DNA from 2 places in the Paenibacillus sp. NPDC056579 genome. Region 1 is predicted to be linked to the other one. Evidence: a T-box and tRNA genes for the amino acid it is inferred to sense, from the RefSeq annotation. Region 1 holds a T-box; the other holds one or more tRNA genes.
What was found. The T-box of region 1 lies ahead of ileS (isoleucine--tRNA ligase). A T-box ahead of a tRNA ligase gene usually reads a tRNA of that ligase, here a tRNA-Ile.
Positions count from the first base shown of each region.

Region 1 (7,853 bases):
AATCTCGTTCAGCTCTTCCTCGCTCAGCACCCGGCCTGTCGGGTTGGACGGATAGCACAAAATGATGCATCGCGTTTTTTCCGTTATGTGAGGCTCCAGCAGGTCCGCCGTCAGTTTAAACCCGTTTGCTCTTGTATCGACATAAATGGGCTCTCCACCGCATAAACGCACCAGCGGCTCATACCCCGGATAAATCGGTCCCGGCAGGATCACCTCGCTGCCCGGCTCCAAAATGGTTCTAAGCGTAATATCAAGCGCTTGGCTGGCCCCGGTCGTTACTATGACTTCCGTCTCCGGCTTATATGTAAGGTCATATTTGCTTTTCACGAAGGCCGCGGCGGCTTGACGCAGCTCCAGCATTCCCGGGTTAGGGGTGTACGTTGTTTTGTGCGCATCAATCGCTGCTTTGGCGGCCGTCATAATATGATCCGGAGTCGGGAAGTCCGGCTGGCCGATCGTTAAGGTAAGTGCATCCTTATACGTGCTGACCAGATTGGAGATTTTCCGGATTCCCGAAATTTGAATATCCTTAACCTTGGGGTTAATCAAATGTTCCATGACTTCGATCCGTCCTTATCGATTTTTTAGCACATGAAGCAGATGCTTCATATCCTCGGGCATTTCAGCCTCAAACTGCAGCTGCTCTCCCGTTCTTGGATGAACAAATCCGAGGATCGCCGCATGCAGCGCCTGTCCTTCCATTGTGATGCTTTTGTTTTTGGCCGGACCATAGGCAGGGTCTCCTGCCAGAGGATGCCCGATGAACTTCATATGAACCCGAATCTGATGCGTACGGCCGGTTTCGAGCTTCAGCTCCACCAGCGTGTAATCGCCGAACCGCTCCAGAACGACAAAATGGGTTACCGCCCGCTTGCTATTCTTCTCCGTCACGGTGTACAGCTTGCGGTCATGGGGATCGCGCCCGATCGGAGCCTCGATAGTTCCATGATCGTGAGCAACGTTCCCGTGAACTACAGCCAAATATTTGCGGTTGACCGAATGCTCCTTCAACTGCGCGGCGAGAGAGGCATGAGCCAGGTCGTTTTTGGCCGCCATCAGCAAGCCGGACGTGTCCTTGTCGATGCGGTGCACAATGCCCGGCCTCATTACACCGTTAATACCGGACAAGTCCTTGCAATGATACAACAGGGCATTCACTAACGTGCCGCTGTAATGGCCAGGCGCAGGATGGACTACGAGCCCCCGCGGTTTGTTGACTACGATGACATCCGAGTCTTCGTACACTACATCGAGAGGAATCGCTTCAGGCTCCAGACGCAGCTCCTCAGGCTCCGGTATCGTCAGCAGCAGCTTGTCGCCTTCAGCCAGCTTGTAGTTCGCTTTCACTTCGCCGCCGTTTACTTTGAGATACCCGTCCTTGATCCATTGCTGGACCTGAGTTCGCGAGACCTCCTCCTCCAGCGATTCGGTAATGAATTTGTCGATCCTCTCGCCGCGGTCTCCGGCTTCCGCTGTCCATTCCAGCGTATTATCCATTTGTTCTTGATCCTGATCGGAAACTGACATTTTCGTTACGCGCCTTTCTTTTCATTTCTCCAGCTGATTAACGAATCGACGAAAATGAGAATGACTCCAACCACGATAGCGGAATCGGCCACATTAAAGATCGGATACGTATAATCTACATGAGTTCCGAACCAATTGAATTGAAACCGGAATTGCAGGAAATCGACGACTTCTCCGAACAAAGCCCGGTCGATAAAATTGCCCAATGCGCCGCCAAGCAGCAAGCCCAAAGCGAAAGGAAGCAATTTGCGGCCTTCCTTGCGCGTTTTTTGCAAATACCAAATCACTCCCGCAGCGATAATGATCGTAATGACGATAAAGAACCAGCGCTGATCCTGCAAAATGCCAAATGCGGCCCCGCGGTTTCTGTGGGATGTTATTTGGAAAAACTCGCCGATGACCGGCCGCGACTCGCCAATCGTCATATTGTTGACAATGAGCCACTTGGTAACCTGGTCCAAAATCAGCACGATCACTGCATAGATGTAATAAATCAATGTTTCATCTCCTTATCGCTTCCTGGGATACAATGATTTTCCTATGTAAAAAGAAAAGCTCCCGCAAAAAATAGGAGTATTGTGATTTCTAAAAGGAGGCGTCTCTTATGACGAATCACCCGAACTCATTGGATTCCCGTCAGCTGGAACAATTGGAAACCATGCTTCAGGAAGAACGGCAATGGCTCGAAACGCATATGCAAGAAAACGATCATTTCGGTCTTCACGATTCCATGCGCGACCAAACCGGCGAACTATCGACCAATGACAATCATCCGGCCGATGTAGGCTCCGAAATGTTTGAACGAAGCAAGGACATTGCCTTGCATGAAAACCGGGAACGCCATCTGATGGATGTCAATGATGCCTTGTCACGGATCGAGAAGGGTGAATACGGCTACTGCCGCACGTGCGGAGCACCTATATCCTATGAACGACTCAAAGCCATTCCATCGACCGCTTATTGCGTTGAGCATGTGCCGGATCCGAGCTTGTCTCAAAGGCGTCCGGTGGAAGAACAGCTTTTGGCACCGCCTTTCGGCCGAACAAGCCTGGACGAGCTTCCGGAGCAAAACCAGTTCGACGGCGAAGATGCATGGCAGATCGTCGAAAGCTGGGGTACCTCCAACAGCCCGGCAATGGCTGAAAATCCTAACGTATCGGACGATTATAACGATATGGAAGTAGAGGCCGAAGAAACCTACGGCTATGTGGAATCCTTTGAAAGCTTTTTGGCTACGGACATGTACGGACAACACGTCACCGTTGTAAGAAACAGAGCCTATCAGGACTACATGCACAATGGCGAAGGTGAGGGCTTGCTGGAACCCGAGCAATCGATAGAAGACGAAAATTATTATGATTAAGGTCCAGTGTTGCTGACTTCTAATTTCGATATTTAAAAGCCCCATCCATCCCACATATTTCGCTGTTAGGATTCTTGACCAGCTTCCTCCACTATAACCAAAGTAACGAGCGAACCGGCAAGACTGTTGAAGAGCCTTGCCGGGCGCCCGCTTATAACTTAAGCACCGGTGTTCAGCTTGATAACTCCCGCGCAGCGTTTGCACAGCGTCGGATGCTCATGATCGTGACCGACTTCCGGTGTGACAATCCAGCAGCGCTCGCATTTCTCGCCTTCTGCCACTTCAATTTTCACCGAATGTCCTTTGTACGCATGTGCGCCTTCAGGAGCGGCTGTACCCGCTTCGTGAACAACGACGTCGGATACGATGAACAATTGATCCAATTGTTCGAAGCCTTGCAGCAGCTGGTGCGTTGCTGCATCAGGGTACACGTGAACGGAAGCACCGAGAGAGTTACCGATTACTTTTTCCTTGCGCGCCGCTTCCAGCGCCTTCAGAACATCATCGCGTACGGCGATGAATTGCTCCCATTTGCTCTCTACCGCTTCATCAAACAAGGAGCTATCGGTTTGTGGAGCCTCGCTCAGCTGTACGCTGGCCAGCTCAACACCTGGAATATACTTCCATACTTCATCCGCTGTATGTGGCAGAATTGGAGCAATCAATTTAGTTATTGCCGTGAGCGCATCATATAATACCGTTTGCGCCGCTTTTCGTCCAGCATCAGCCGGAGCGCTTGCATACAGGCGGTCTTTGCAGATGTCAAGATAGAACGCGCTCATCTCTACTGCGCAGAAATGATGGACTGCTTGGTACACGATGTGGAATTCGTAGGCGTCATAAGCTTTCATGACCCGCTCGATCATCCGGTTCAATCGGATCATTGCAAACCGGTCAAGCTCGCTCATTTCACTTGCCGCTACGCGGTCGGCTGCCGGATTGAAATCGGACAAGTTTCCAAGCAGGAAGCGAAGCGTATTGCGAATCTTCCGGTACACTTCCGTAATTTGACTCAAAATATTATCAGAGATACGAACATCCGCCTGATAATCGACCGACGAAACCCACAAGCGCAAAATATCGGCACCGAGCTTATCGCAAACCTGGTTAGGGTCCACGGTATTCCCCAACGACTTCGACATTTTGCGGCCCTCTCCGTCCAACGTGAAGCCATGGCTCAAAATGCCTTTGTAAGGCGCTTGACCGCGTACGGCTACGCCAGTAATCAGGGAAGAGTTATACCAGCCGCGGTATTGGTCGGAGCCTTCCAAATACAGATCGGCAGGCCACTGCAGCTCGTCGCGAGTTTCGAGAACGGCTGCATGGCTGGAGCCGGAATCGAACCAAACGTCCATGATGTCCGTTTCCTTGCGGAAATGGTCGTGTCCGCATTTCGAGCAAACCGCGCCGCTCGGCAGCAGCTCGCTTTCGTCTTTTTGGAACCAGGCGTTGGAACCTTCCTTTTCAAACAATTGAGCCACATGCTCGATCGTGTCGTTGTTTACCAGCGGCTCATTACAGCTGCGGCAGTAGAAGATCGGGATCGGAACGCCCCATACGCGCTGACGGGAAATACACCAGTCTCCCCGGTCGGCAATCATATTGTGCAGCCGCACTTCGCCCCAGTTAGGCGTCCAGTTAATCCGTTTGATTTCGTCGAGCATCTCTTGACGGAATTTATCGACCGAGGCAAACCATTGCTCGGTAGCACGGAAAATAACCGGCTTCTTCGTCCGCCAGTCATGCGGATATTGATGCTGAATCGTGCTCATGTGCAGCAGATGTCCGGATTCTTGAAGCTTGTCGGTAATAATCTTGTTGCCCTTCTCGTAAAACATGCCTTCAAAGCCAGGAGCTTCCGCTGTAAAATGCCCTTGATCGTCAACCGGGCACAATACGCCCAGATTGTAGCGTTGACCAATAACGAAGTCGTCCTCACCGTGGCCCGGAGCCGTATGTACGCAGCCAGTTCCGGCTTCAAGCGTAACGTGCTCGCCTACCATAACCAGCGACGTGCGGTCATAGAACGGATGCTGGCACAGCACATGCTCCAGCTCGCTGCCCTTATATTGCGACAGCACTTCTACGTCTGTCCAGCCGATTTCTTTGGATGCCGCTTCGAGCAGACCTGCCGCAAGCACGAACTTTCTGCCGTCAGCTTGTACGAGAGCATAGTCAAATTCAGGATGCAGGCTGATCCCTAGGTTCGCAGGCAGCGTCCAAGGAGTCGTTGTCCAAATGACGATAGACGCATCTTCCGGCAGCTTGCCTTTGCCGTCTTTCACTTGAAAAGCGACATAAATGGAAGTCGATTGCTTATCCTTATACTCAATCTCCGCTTCGGCCAGTGCGCTCTCGGAAGAAGGAGACCAATATACCGGCTTTAAACCTTTGTAAATGTAGCCCTTATTCACCATTTGCCCAAACACGCGAATTTGTTGAGCCTCGTATTTCGGCTGAAGCGTAATATACGGGTTGTCCCAATCGCCGCGAATCCCGAGACGACGGAATTGCCCCTTTTGCTTCTCCACCCATTGAAGCGCATATTCCTTACAATATTCGCGGAACTCATGCACGCTCATCTTTTTGCGGTCCACTTTACCGCCGTTAGCGATAGCTTGCTCGATCGGCAAGCCGTGTGTATCCCAGCCCGGTACATAAGGCGCGTCGAACCCTTGCATCGTTTTGAACCGAACGATAATGTCCTTCAAGATCTTATTCATTGCATGGCCGATATGGATATCTCCATTCGCATAGGGAGGCCCGTCGTGCAAAATAAATTTCGGCTTGCCTTTGCGGCTTTCCTGCACCATACGGTAAATATCGATTTCATTCCAATGCTCCTGCATTTTAGGCTCGGCTTGCGGCAAATTACCGCGCATCGGAAATTCGGTCTGCAGCAGATTTAACGTTTTACCATAATCCATCGTTCCTTCAATCCTTTCGCTTCTTCTGTTTCTCCATTCATGAAAAAAAGACCTCGCATCCCCATAGGGACGAGAAGTCTCGCGGTACCACCCTGATTAAGGCTATCGCTGCCGCTCCAGTATCATATATTACAATGAACCGGTTGCCGGACAATATGCCTTCGCTCAACGATCGATAACGGGATCATCCGATCTTCTTTACTGGTTTTCAAGAGACGCTCATGGGTGATATTCCTTTACTGCACAGGACGGGCTTCCACCAAGCTCCCGACTCGCTGAACCATGCATGAGATAAAGTACTCGTCCCAGTCAACGCTTTAGCTATCTTTTACTTTACTATTACGGAGTATAGCGAATAAATAAGGCCTAGTCAACTTAGCCCACAATGGAACTACGGCCGATTAGGAATGCTCGAGTTCCATCCGTTCCAGGGAGCTCCAGTCTTCTTTGCCCAACAGCTCCAGCTGAGCCTCCAGCAAGGTGCGAAAACGTGTACGATAAATCGAAGCCTGCTTCTTCAGCTCCTCGATTTCCACTGCAATTTTGCGCGATTTTGCCAGCGATTCGTTGATAATACGATCTGCGTTCTTTTCCGCTTCTTTTATAATCAACTGCGCTTCCTTCTTGGAATTCGATTTCACTTCGTCAGCAGCTTCTTGAGCGATGATGATCGTTTTGCTCAACGTTTCCTCGATATTGGCAAAATGATCCAGCCGCTCTTGAATCGTCGCCAGCTGATTTTGCAAATCCTTGTTCTCGCGAATAAGCGCTTCGTAATCTTTAATCACTTGATCGAGAAATTCGTTTACCTGATCTTCATCATAACCGCGGAACGAACGGCCAAATTCTTTATTATGTATATCCAACGGTGTTAAAGCCATTGCTGCACCTCCTGAATATTTTGCAACATCCCGATTAAGTACTTGTCAGACGCGTAATGCTATATTCGACAGCAGCCTTCATTTTCCTGCATTGTTTCGTAAAAAAATGTAATTCCATCGTTCTCGATGCTTTATCGCTTTAACCTGCCGCAATCCCATGAGGTAAAAAAATCGGCAATTATACATATTTGCCGACTTTCACTCGAAATCTTCCTTTTTTAGTTACGCCTTCAACTTCCAGCACCTTAAACCGTCCGAATCCTTGCATTGATACGACATCACCCGCTTTCAGCGGCTTGCTCGGATCCTCCTCTTGCTTCCAATTCACCTTGCACCGACCGGCTTTGATCGGAATCAAGATTTTGGCACGGCTCAAATGGTATACGTCGCTCACGATCCCATCCAGCCTCATGGAGGCGACGGACAGGTTGATGTCCCCCAGCTTCGTGTCCGCGGCCTGAAGCTTCTCCAGCGGCAGAGCTTCCGTCTGCACATGCACCCGGTGCACCTGCTGCAGATTAAGCCGCATATAGTCCGCTACCTCGCTTGCTACGAGGAAATGACAGCCCGAATCCGATACATGAATATCGCCTATTTTGTCCCTTTTCATCCCGAGTGCCAGAATAGCTCCCATGTAATCGCTGTGATCCAGCTCCTTCAGCTTATCATCCAGCGAAGATACTGCGATCAGACTGATTCCCATGTCCTCGTCATCCAGCACCCGGTAGTCCGGAGCGATGAGCGCTCTTCTTCGTTCCGCGCCGTCATGCCCTCCGTCAAACCGCACCTGCACGTCCATACTTCGGTTCACTAACGATTCTACAATAAAAGCTTGCCGCGGATCCAAAAAATCCGTTAGCTTCGCGTCATGCTGCTCCGCCTTGGCGACCCACTCCGCAGCCTTATCCACAAAGCGGTGTTCATCCGGGTGAAAATGCGAGTAAATGTTATCTACGCTCAATTCCAATCACCTATACAAAAAAGTTCACAATCGCCCGGATGCCTTCGCCGACAAATCTTAGCGCGATCAAAGCGATGATGGGAGAAATATCGATCATTCCGCCAATTGGAGGGATGAAGCGACGGAAAATTCCCAGGTAAGGCTCACACAGCTTCCCGAGGATTTCGCCGACAAAGCTGTCTCTTGCAGCAGGC
Region 1 is NZ_JBHTVD010000003.1:349,293-357,145, forward strand. It holds gene ACFQ88_RS14165 (aminotransferase A) at 1-558, opposite strand, end outside; gene ACFQ88_RS14170 (RluA family pseudouridine synthase) at 574-1,497, opposite strand; gene lspA (signal peptidase II) at 1,533-2,024, opposite strand; gene ACFQ88_RS14180 (TraR/DksA C4-type zinc finger protein) at 2,132-2,890, shown strand; gene ileS (isoleucine--tRNA ligase) at 3,049-5,817, opposite strand; T-box leader at 5,880-6,139, opposite strand; gene ACFQ88_RS14190 (DivIVA domain-containing protein) at 6,219-6,698, opposite strand; gene ACFQ88_RS14195 (YlmH family RNA-binding protein) at 6,877-7,659, opposite strand; gene ACFQ88_RS14200 (YggT family protein) at 7,670-7,853, opposite strand, start outside.

Region 2 (7,853 bases), on a different contig from region 1:
ACTCCATTTCTTCCATAAGGAAGGCATTGCCTAAAGATGTCTACATGTGGGTCAACGCATACAAAGATAGACCGGATTACTATTCTGCCGAGGATGAAGCGTTTTTGACCCAAATAGACCCGTATTTTGTTCTTAATGCGCTGGATTACGACAGTATGGGCAAGCCATGCCGAGCTGGGCAAACGGTATTTTATGTCCAGGGGGACGGGCGTGTAAAACGCTGCTATAAGGATCGTCAAGTGATTGGAAATCTGTATAAAGATGGCCTGGAACGATTATCGCAAGAACGTCCGTGCCGAATGAAGCAATGTGATTGCTATATAGGCTACATTCATATGGAGGGGCAACCGTTCGATCCTATTTACGGGGACCGCGTACTCGAACGGATCGCTATTTTATAGTAAAGGGAGAACAGAGTAATGAATGGGACGGCGGTTTGGTTAACAGGTCTTCCAAGCTCTGGAAAAACGACTACAGCATTAGCTTTGACCGCTGCGCTTCAGGAAAGAGGGTTTAGGGTCGAATGCTTGGACGGCGATGAGCTTAGACGAAAGGTAGGACAAGAGCTTGGGTTCAGCAAAGAAGATCGGATGGAGAATATTCGTCGCGCGGTCTATATTAGCAAGCTATTGAACCGCAATGGGATTACGACGGTCATCTCAATGATCGCACCCTACTTGGAAATGCGGGATTATGCGCGGGCTGAGCTGGAGTCCTACGTCGAAGTGTATGTGCATTGTCCATTGGACGAATGTGTACGCAGAGATGTGAAAGGCTTATACGCCAAAGCGAGAAAAGGTGAAATCACAGCATTTACCGGGATTTACGATATCTATGAACCTCCGGTAAGTCCGGAAATCACGATCCATACGCACACGAGCAGTGTGGACGCGAATGTGCGCCAGATTGTGGACTATGTAGTAAATGAACATCGCCATCTGTAAAGGCGATGTTTTTTCTCCATGGACCGGGAATGATATAAAGTGCTTGTCTAATCAACCAAGCTAGGATGGAGGCAATATGAATTTTAAAATGGAGCAGCCCAAAATTACCGTTGAGTTACTCGAATCAAGGTCTATTGACTCATTAGAATCCAGAGAAGAGCTTAGTAATGGGATTATTGAAAATATTACAATCGAACATCAGGAAGCAAATAGGGTTTCCTTGGAGAAAATGATCTTTAGAAATGTGACCATTACGGAGTCATCGTTGGAACAAGTCGAAATGACAGATGTTGTTTTCGAGAAATGTGATTTTTCTAATGTACAGTTTCCTTCTTCCTTCATTCACCGCACTGAATTTAGAAATTGTAAGCTTATTGGCACCAACTTTTCTCAAAGCAGGCTACAAAATGTCCGGTTTCTGAATTGTATGGGTGATTTTTCGAATTTTCGCATAGCCAACTTTAAGCAGGTGAGCTTTGAGGATTGTTCATTAATCAGCACAGACTTTTTTACTGCTAACTTTCAAAAAATAGCATTTGCCCGTTGCAATATGGATCAAGCTTATATGATTGGAACCAAGCTTAAGGGAGTCGATCTAAGCGATTGTAACTTCGAGGTATTAATTGTGGAGGCTAAGGATCTGGAGGGTTGTATTATTGCCGGTCATCAGGCTTCAACCTTCGTAGGGCTTTTGGGGGTAATAATTCGATAGGCTCTCAAGAATTTTATTGACACAGAAGATGCGGTTGTTTTAAGATGAGAAAAATTAAAGTACACGGAAAGGAGCGTGAGCGGGATGAAAAAGGCACTTTACCTATTAGGATATGAGAGCATTCAAAAGTGGAGCCTAACCGAGGGCAACCATTCAGTTTTCAATGCGCTAAAACCTTTTTCTTCGCCACGCGGCCTATTATCGATATCCGATCACCTCTGACAAAAATGGGGATCTGCAAGCAAATCACGTTTATTGCAAACGTATTTGGTTGGATACGGGAAGACCGCTCTGGAGAAGCGGTCTTTTTTGTTTTATCTACAAATGGAGGAAAAAAGAAAATATGTTAAAAAAGGGTTGACATTAAAAATTCCCCATGATAATATCATAATCAGTAAAGCGGTAAAACACTAAAGCGGTAATGCGAGAAAGTCTTTTGGTACTAAACCTACAAGGAAAGGAAGGGATAGGCAATGAGAAGCCAGTTATTCAACAATCCGTCTAAGCAGGACTATGAACAGCCAAATAAGTATCACGAGAACACAATTGATCATAAGCAAGTTTGGTGCGAGAGCAGCATTAAGGGGCAATTTAGCGATGTTCTTGAGGCCTATTTCCAACCAATCATCAGTAGCTTTTACGTACCATGTTTGAGCCTTTCCATCCTTAGAAGAGGAGGAATGGCGCTAACGTGACCATGAATCACGGACCGTTCCGAGTCTGAATCCGTGCATACATTGATATTGTGCGTAAAAGGCTACTTGCGACCTGGCAAGTGGTCCATTGGTGCTTGTCCTTTATGCTTGGGGCAGCGGCTTGAATGGAACCACGACGGGCTAAGCAGCCTTTTTTATACCCATGGATAGAACGTATGTTCTGTAGGAGGGGTAAGGCGTCCTGTTGGATGGAGAAGCTGGCTGACAGAGCAATCGTAAACTCATTATTCACAGGTTCTAATTCTGTTCAGCCCTTCCAATCATATTATGGCGCATTAGGCAAGTGGTCTAAGCCACAGGACTTTCAATCCTGCATTCGCTCGGTTCGAATCCGGCATGCGTCACCAAATGCGGAATTAGTTTAATGGTAGAACGGATGCATTCCAAGCATTCAGTATGGGTTCAATTCCTGTATTCCGCACACTAAAAGTACATATAAAAAGCGGTTCGCAGAGTGTGAGTCAGCCATGAGTTTGGGTTCTGATGGGTGGTTGAACGAAACACAAGCTGTAAAAAATCGGTGGGAGCTTAACCCGCTCCTAGCAAGGATTTACCGCGTCCACATGCTGGCGTAGCTCAATCGGTAGAGCAACTGACTTTTAATCAGTAGGTTGAAGGTTCGATCCCTTTCGCCGGCACCAAATATCTTCTACCACCATCAATATATGACGTAGTGGTGAAGCGGCATAACACACCTGTCTTTCGAACAGGGATACGCGGGTTCGAATCCCGTCTACGTCTTCACGGTTCCATAGTTCAGTTGGTTAGAACGCTGCGTTGTCAGCGCAGAGGTCAGGGGTTCAAATCCCCTTGGGACCGCCAATATGCTGTCGTAGCTCAGGAGGTTAGAGCGCTCGGCTGATAACCGGGAGGTCGGTGGTTCAAGTCCATTCGACAGCAGATTTTAAAGCTGATCAGTAAAAAGCGCGCTGGTTCCTATCCAGCCGGACTCATATCTTGTGCATGTGGGGAATAGATTTTTAAAAGCTGCATACCACACCATAGCCTGTGGCTTCAAGCTCCACCATGTTAGACACAATGCGTTGAATCAATTCCATCAAGGCCCGCCAAACAAACCAAAACGAAAGGAAGAAGCCAACCTTGCATTACAGGTGAATCCCATGAAAACAAAAAGACGACAATTCCCATTGATTCATGAAACGACATTCCGCAATACAACTGAACAGAACCTTGAGTTTGGAGACGTAATGGATCGGATTACGCGATTCATCGAAGGCGATTCAAGGGCAGTATATGATCTCGTGGTTACGACAGACGCTCAGACACATCCCGGCCATACGAAATTCGTAAGCTACATTGTGGTGTATCGAGTAGGACGAGGCGCTTGGTTATGCAGCCGGCAAGTGATAATTCCGAGAGAAATCTACTCTGTTCAAGAAAAATTGTCATTGGAAACGACCTTCAGCCAAGAAATTGCCGCTCAATTCGGTTATGCCGAACGTGAACGTCTCGAGAACATTATCTTACCGTATATCGATCAAGGGGCAGATATCCGCTTCATGGTAGATATTGACGGAGGAACCGGCGCTAAGAATAAGACGGCAGCTTATCTTTCGGAGATGGTTAGTCGAATTGAAGCAATGGGTTTAATCGCTAGGGTTAAACCAGAATCGGTAATGGTAAGTGTTGCTGACCGCGAAACGAAAAAGCCTTTTCGGTTACGAGCTGCTTCTTCTTAACAGGATATCTCCATTAAATTGACGAAGAAAGCCCGGGAAATCCCCAGGCTTTCTTCTATTTTTGCTCATGAGTCTTTGGTGAATCGATATTCCGTTGGAACTTATTTGCAATTTCTGCGTCTATAATAAAAACTGAAGATCAATGAATCATGTCTTAGAAAGGATTCTCTCATGGATACCCTCACTGGTTTCTTAATTTTAGGTGCTTTGTTTGGTATTTTTGTTGCTATTCAAAAACTTAATTCAAATGTTATTACACAAATTGATCAAAATGAGAAGATTACTGAGTTACTTAGTGAATTGAAGGAAAAGTAAACGGGATGTCGAAGCAAGATCCAGAACTTATTACAGCTGCGAAAAGCTGGATGAAGGTATTCATATGGAGGCACTGAATTTGGATAATCGGGATAAGCAATGGATTAAGCAGAAACTGGATATTGCGAGAGCGGAGCTAGGGGAGCTAGCTTTTCAGGAAGTTGAGTACATTACCAAAGGCTGCGAGAAAGACGTTCTGATTCTGGATAAAAAGACAGTTATTGCTTTCTTTCGTGATGGATTGCAGCTAGATCAATATCATATCCGACAGGAGCTAATTCGCAGATTAGCAGGGCAGACGGAGGCTATTTTGCCAGAATGCCTGTATCTTTCTCCGACCCAACATTTCGTGGTAGAAAAATACGTGCCGGGATATCGAATTACTCCTCAATATGTGGAACAACATTCGCAATATGCACAACAAATTGGGCGATCCGTTGGAAGTTTTTTGAAACAGCTTCATATGAAATCAGAGCGCAGACAGGCCTTGCCAAGCCGTTTTGAACAAGATGTTCGGAATGATATGAATGACGGGGTTAGGCTGCTGCAGGCCAAACTGTCACCATCAGAGATGGAACAAGTGAAGCATTTCCTGTGTGAATATTATGAAATTTCAGCTTCGGTTCCAACTTGCATTGTGCATGGAGATTTCCACTATGATAATATTCTATGGGACGAGAGAGCCGGTAGGCTCGGGATTATAGATTTTAGTGAAGCAGGAATGGAAGATCCGGCATTGGATTTTATGTATATGTTTTATTATCCTAGAGAATTCAGACACGCGGTATTTACGGAGTACGGTTCAGAAGATGCAACGCTCTATGAGAGAAGCCAAATGTATGACAGGATCTACGGATTATATGATATGATCGAAAACCTCCAGGGGAATCCGCGAAAACCACACTTTGAAAAAGGGTACACCAGATTTTTTTACAGATCGCAAGATTATAAACTGTTCAAACTTGTTTAGACTAACATAGTTGGAGAAAATATTGCGGGTGGAAATAAACAAACGAATACCGTGGTCTTGATTTCTTGTGAGTAAGGGGATAATTCAAGGGGGAAATGGCGGTAGCTTGGAAAAATCAGGTTCTACAACTCGGGCACAGTCTATTACAGTTATTGAACGTATTATGTCCATACAATCCGGTAGATCGCTAGAAATAGACCAGGAAGCCGTCAAAAACGCAGAGAAAGAGCTTGCAAAAATATCAATATTGTTTAAGAGGGCAAGACTAATATATATCGGATGACAAGGACATTATCTCAAAGAGCCGCGCAAACCGCAGCTTTTTTTATTTTTTTGGATCAGACTCTTGACAAGCCCAAATTTCTGATATGAAAGCACTATCAGGTACTGCAAACGGATACCGGAGAGAGCGTGTAAGCCATCTCTATACTCCAATTCGATAACGAAAATTATCCAAAAGGATCATACACCCGGCTGCGGAAACATGATATGATGTTGGCGAATTAAATGATAATTGTTATCAATTGAACCTCAGAAAGGGCAGTGAAGGTATCTTTGGAAGCAGTAAACCAGGTTAGGTGGAGCAAAGCGAATTTCGGCATATTATGGGGCGGCTATTTTTTGTCCGTGTTCAGCTCCATGGTCATTGCTCCGATGCTGCCGTTTTATATGGAGCAGATGGGAGCCGAGGACGACGCCTCCGTGCTGCTGTGGAGCGGTCTCGCCTTGGCAGCTTCGCCGATCTCGGCGGCGCTAACGGCGCCGCTTTGGGGACGGCTCGGGGATCTGACCAGCCGCAAAATGATGATCGTGCGGGCGCTTTTCGGATCCGCACTTGTACTGGCGCTGATGGGCTTTGCCGCAACGCCGTTTCAGCTGTTCGTGCTGCGCTTGCTGCAAGGCGCACTTGGAGGCGTCGTTGACGCCGTGTCCGCCTATGCCGCTTCAGAAGCGAAGCCGGGGGAGCAGGGCAAAGTACGGGGCAAGCTGGAAGGGGCGCTAGCCGCGGGATCCATGCTCGGTCCTCTGCTTGGAGGCTTGCTGCTCAGTCTTGTCGGCTTTCAGCCGATGTTTATGCTGCTCGGCTCAGTACTGGGCATGTGGACGTTATTTAGTTTTTTGGTCTTGAAAGAAAACAAGCTGCAACGGAGAAAGGCGTCCGTCGTATCGTCCCGGATGAGCAAGCAGTGGATTCATCTATTAAGCGAGCCTAAGGTACGTCATTTTTTGCTGGCGGGCATTCTAGCGAATTTCGGCGTTTTCGGCTTATTGACGGTTACGCCCGTGTACGTGAAGCAGCTGGTGGCTGATCCAGCAGATACAGCTGTATGGGTGGGGGTCCTGCAGGCGGTCAACTGGGCGTCGGTATGGCTTGCGTCGTCTTGGTGGGGCAAACGAAATGATGGCCACCCGGTGCGTCTTAATTATGTTGTGGCAGCCGTCTTGTGCGGCGTGGCTATTATGCTGCAAACGGCAGTTCCGAGCGTCAGCTGGCTAATTCCGCTGCGCATCTTGCAGGGCTTTGCCTCCAGCGCGCTGATCCAATCGGTGTTTTTGACGATAACGCGCTCATCTGCTTCGGACCAGTTAGGATTTCGAATGGGGCTGTCCCGCAGCTTATTATTTACCGGGCAAATCGCAGGCCCGATGGCCAGCGGTACGCTAGGCAGCCTCGTTAGTGCGTCCGCCATCTTTGCTTTGCACGGGTTGGTCATTGCCGCCGGCGGCCTGCTGGTCTGGCTGCTTGGGCAGAGTAAGGAAGCTGCACAGCCGTCGCAAGAAACGGCCGGCCGATGATAGCCATTCCACAGACGAATGGGACTATCGATGCGCAAGAATGAAACTGTGAAGCTTGACCAAGCTTGAACGCAGTCCTTCAAACGGATAGTACGGTGCAAAAAAATGGATATTTCAGACCATGGATGTTCCATAAAGCGTACGCTAAACTTTTAAATGATAACAAGAATCATTATCACCAAATCTGTCGCTCAGTATGCTAAACAATGATGAAAGGATGCCACAACGCGTGTCATGCTAGTCAATGACGCCGTGGAAGTCGTGCTGGCACACACGCGGAGTCAAGCCTGTCGCATAAAATGCCGTGGCATCGAGCCGCACGAGCATTAAAAGGCGCAACGATCATCTCCGACGTGAATCATCGGTAAAGCAGTTGACCCCTATCGCGTAGACCATCTTCTCTCTGCGCAACCACGCAGACAAAAGGCTGCTAGATCCGAGATGAGATGTTGCGTGGCACGCACGTGAGCATCTCACAAGGAAGGCTACAAAGTTCGGTCGATATACGGTTCGTGACGGCCACCAGCTGCAACTGACCAAGAATCTAAGGAACCGTCCCCTAATCGGCCGTTAAATAAATCCGAAGAGGCGAGGTATCTAGCATGACTCAAGCCAAAAAGCAAATGCACTTGAATTTGTTTGTTCTGAATACGGGACACCATGAAGCGTCGTGGCGTCATCCGGAGACGAAGCCGGAGT
Region 2 is NZ_JBHTVD010000004.1:565,203-573,055, forward strand. It holds gene ACFQ88_RS19320 (STM4011 family radical SAM protein) at 1-401, shown strand, start outside; gene cysC (adenylyl-sulfate kinase) at 420-944, shown strand; gene ACFQ88_RS19330 (pentapeptide repeat-containing protein) at 1,021-1,656, shown strand; tRNA gene ACFQ88_RS19335 (tRNA-Glu) at 2,642-2,719, shown strand; tRNA gene ACFQ88_RS19340 (tRNA-Gly) at 2,723-2,793, shown strand; tRNA gene ACFQ88_RS19345 (tRNA-Lys) at 2,938-3,013, shown strand; tRNA gene ACFQ88_RS19350 (tRNA-Glu) at 3,040-3,113, shown strand; tRNA gene ACFQ88_RS19355 (tRNA-Asp) at 3,118-3,194, shown strand; tRNA gene ACFQ88_RS19360 (tRNA-Ile) at 3,199-3,272, shown strand; gene ACFQ88_RS19365 (ribonuclease H-like YkuK family protein) at 3,494-4,072, shown strand; gene ACFQ88_RS19370 (phosphotransferase family protein) at 4,467-5,357, shown strand; gene ACFQ88_RS19375 (MFS transporter) at 5,913-7,154, shown strand; gene ACFQ88_RS19380 (LLM class flavin-dependent oxidoreductase) at 7,757-7,853, shown strand, end outside.
Region 2: it has a tRNA-Ile gene. The T-box ahead of ileS (isoleucine--tRNA ligase) is inferred to sense a tRNA for this amino acid. The anticodon was not compared.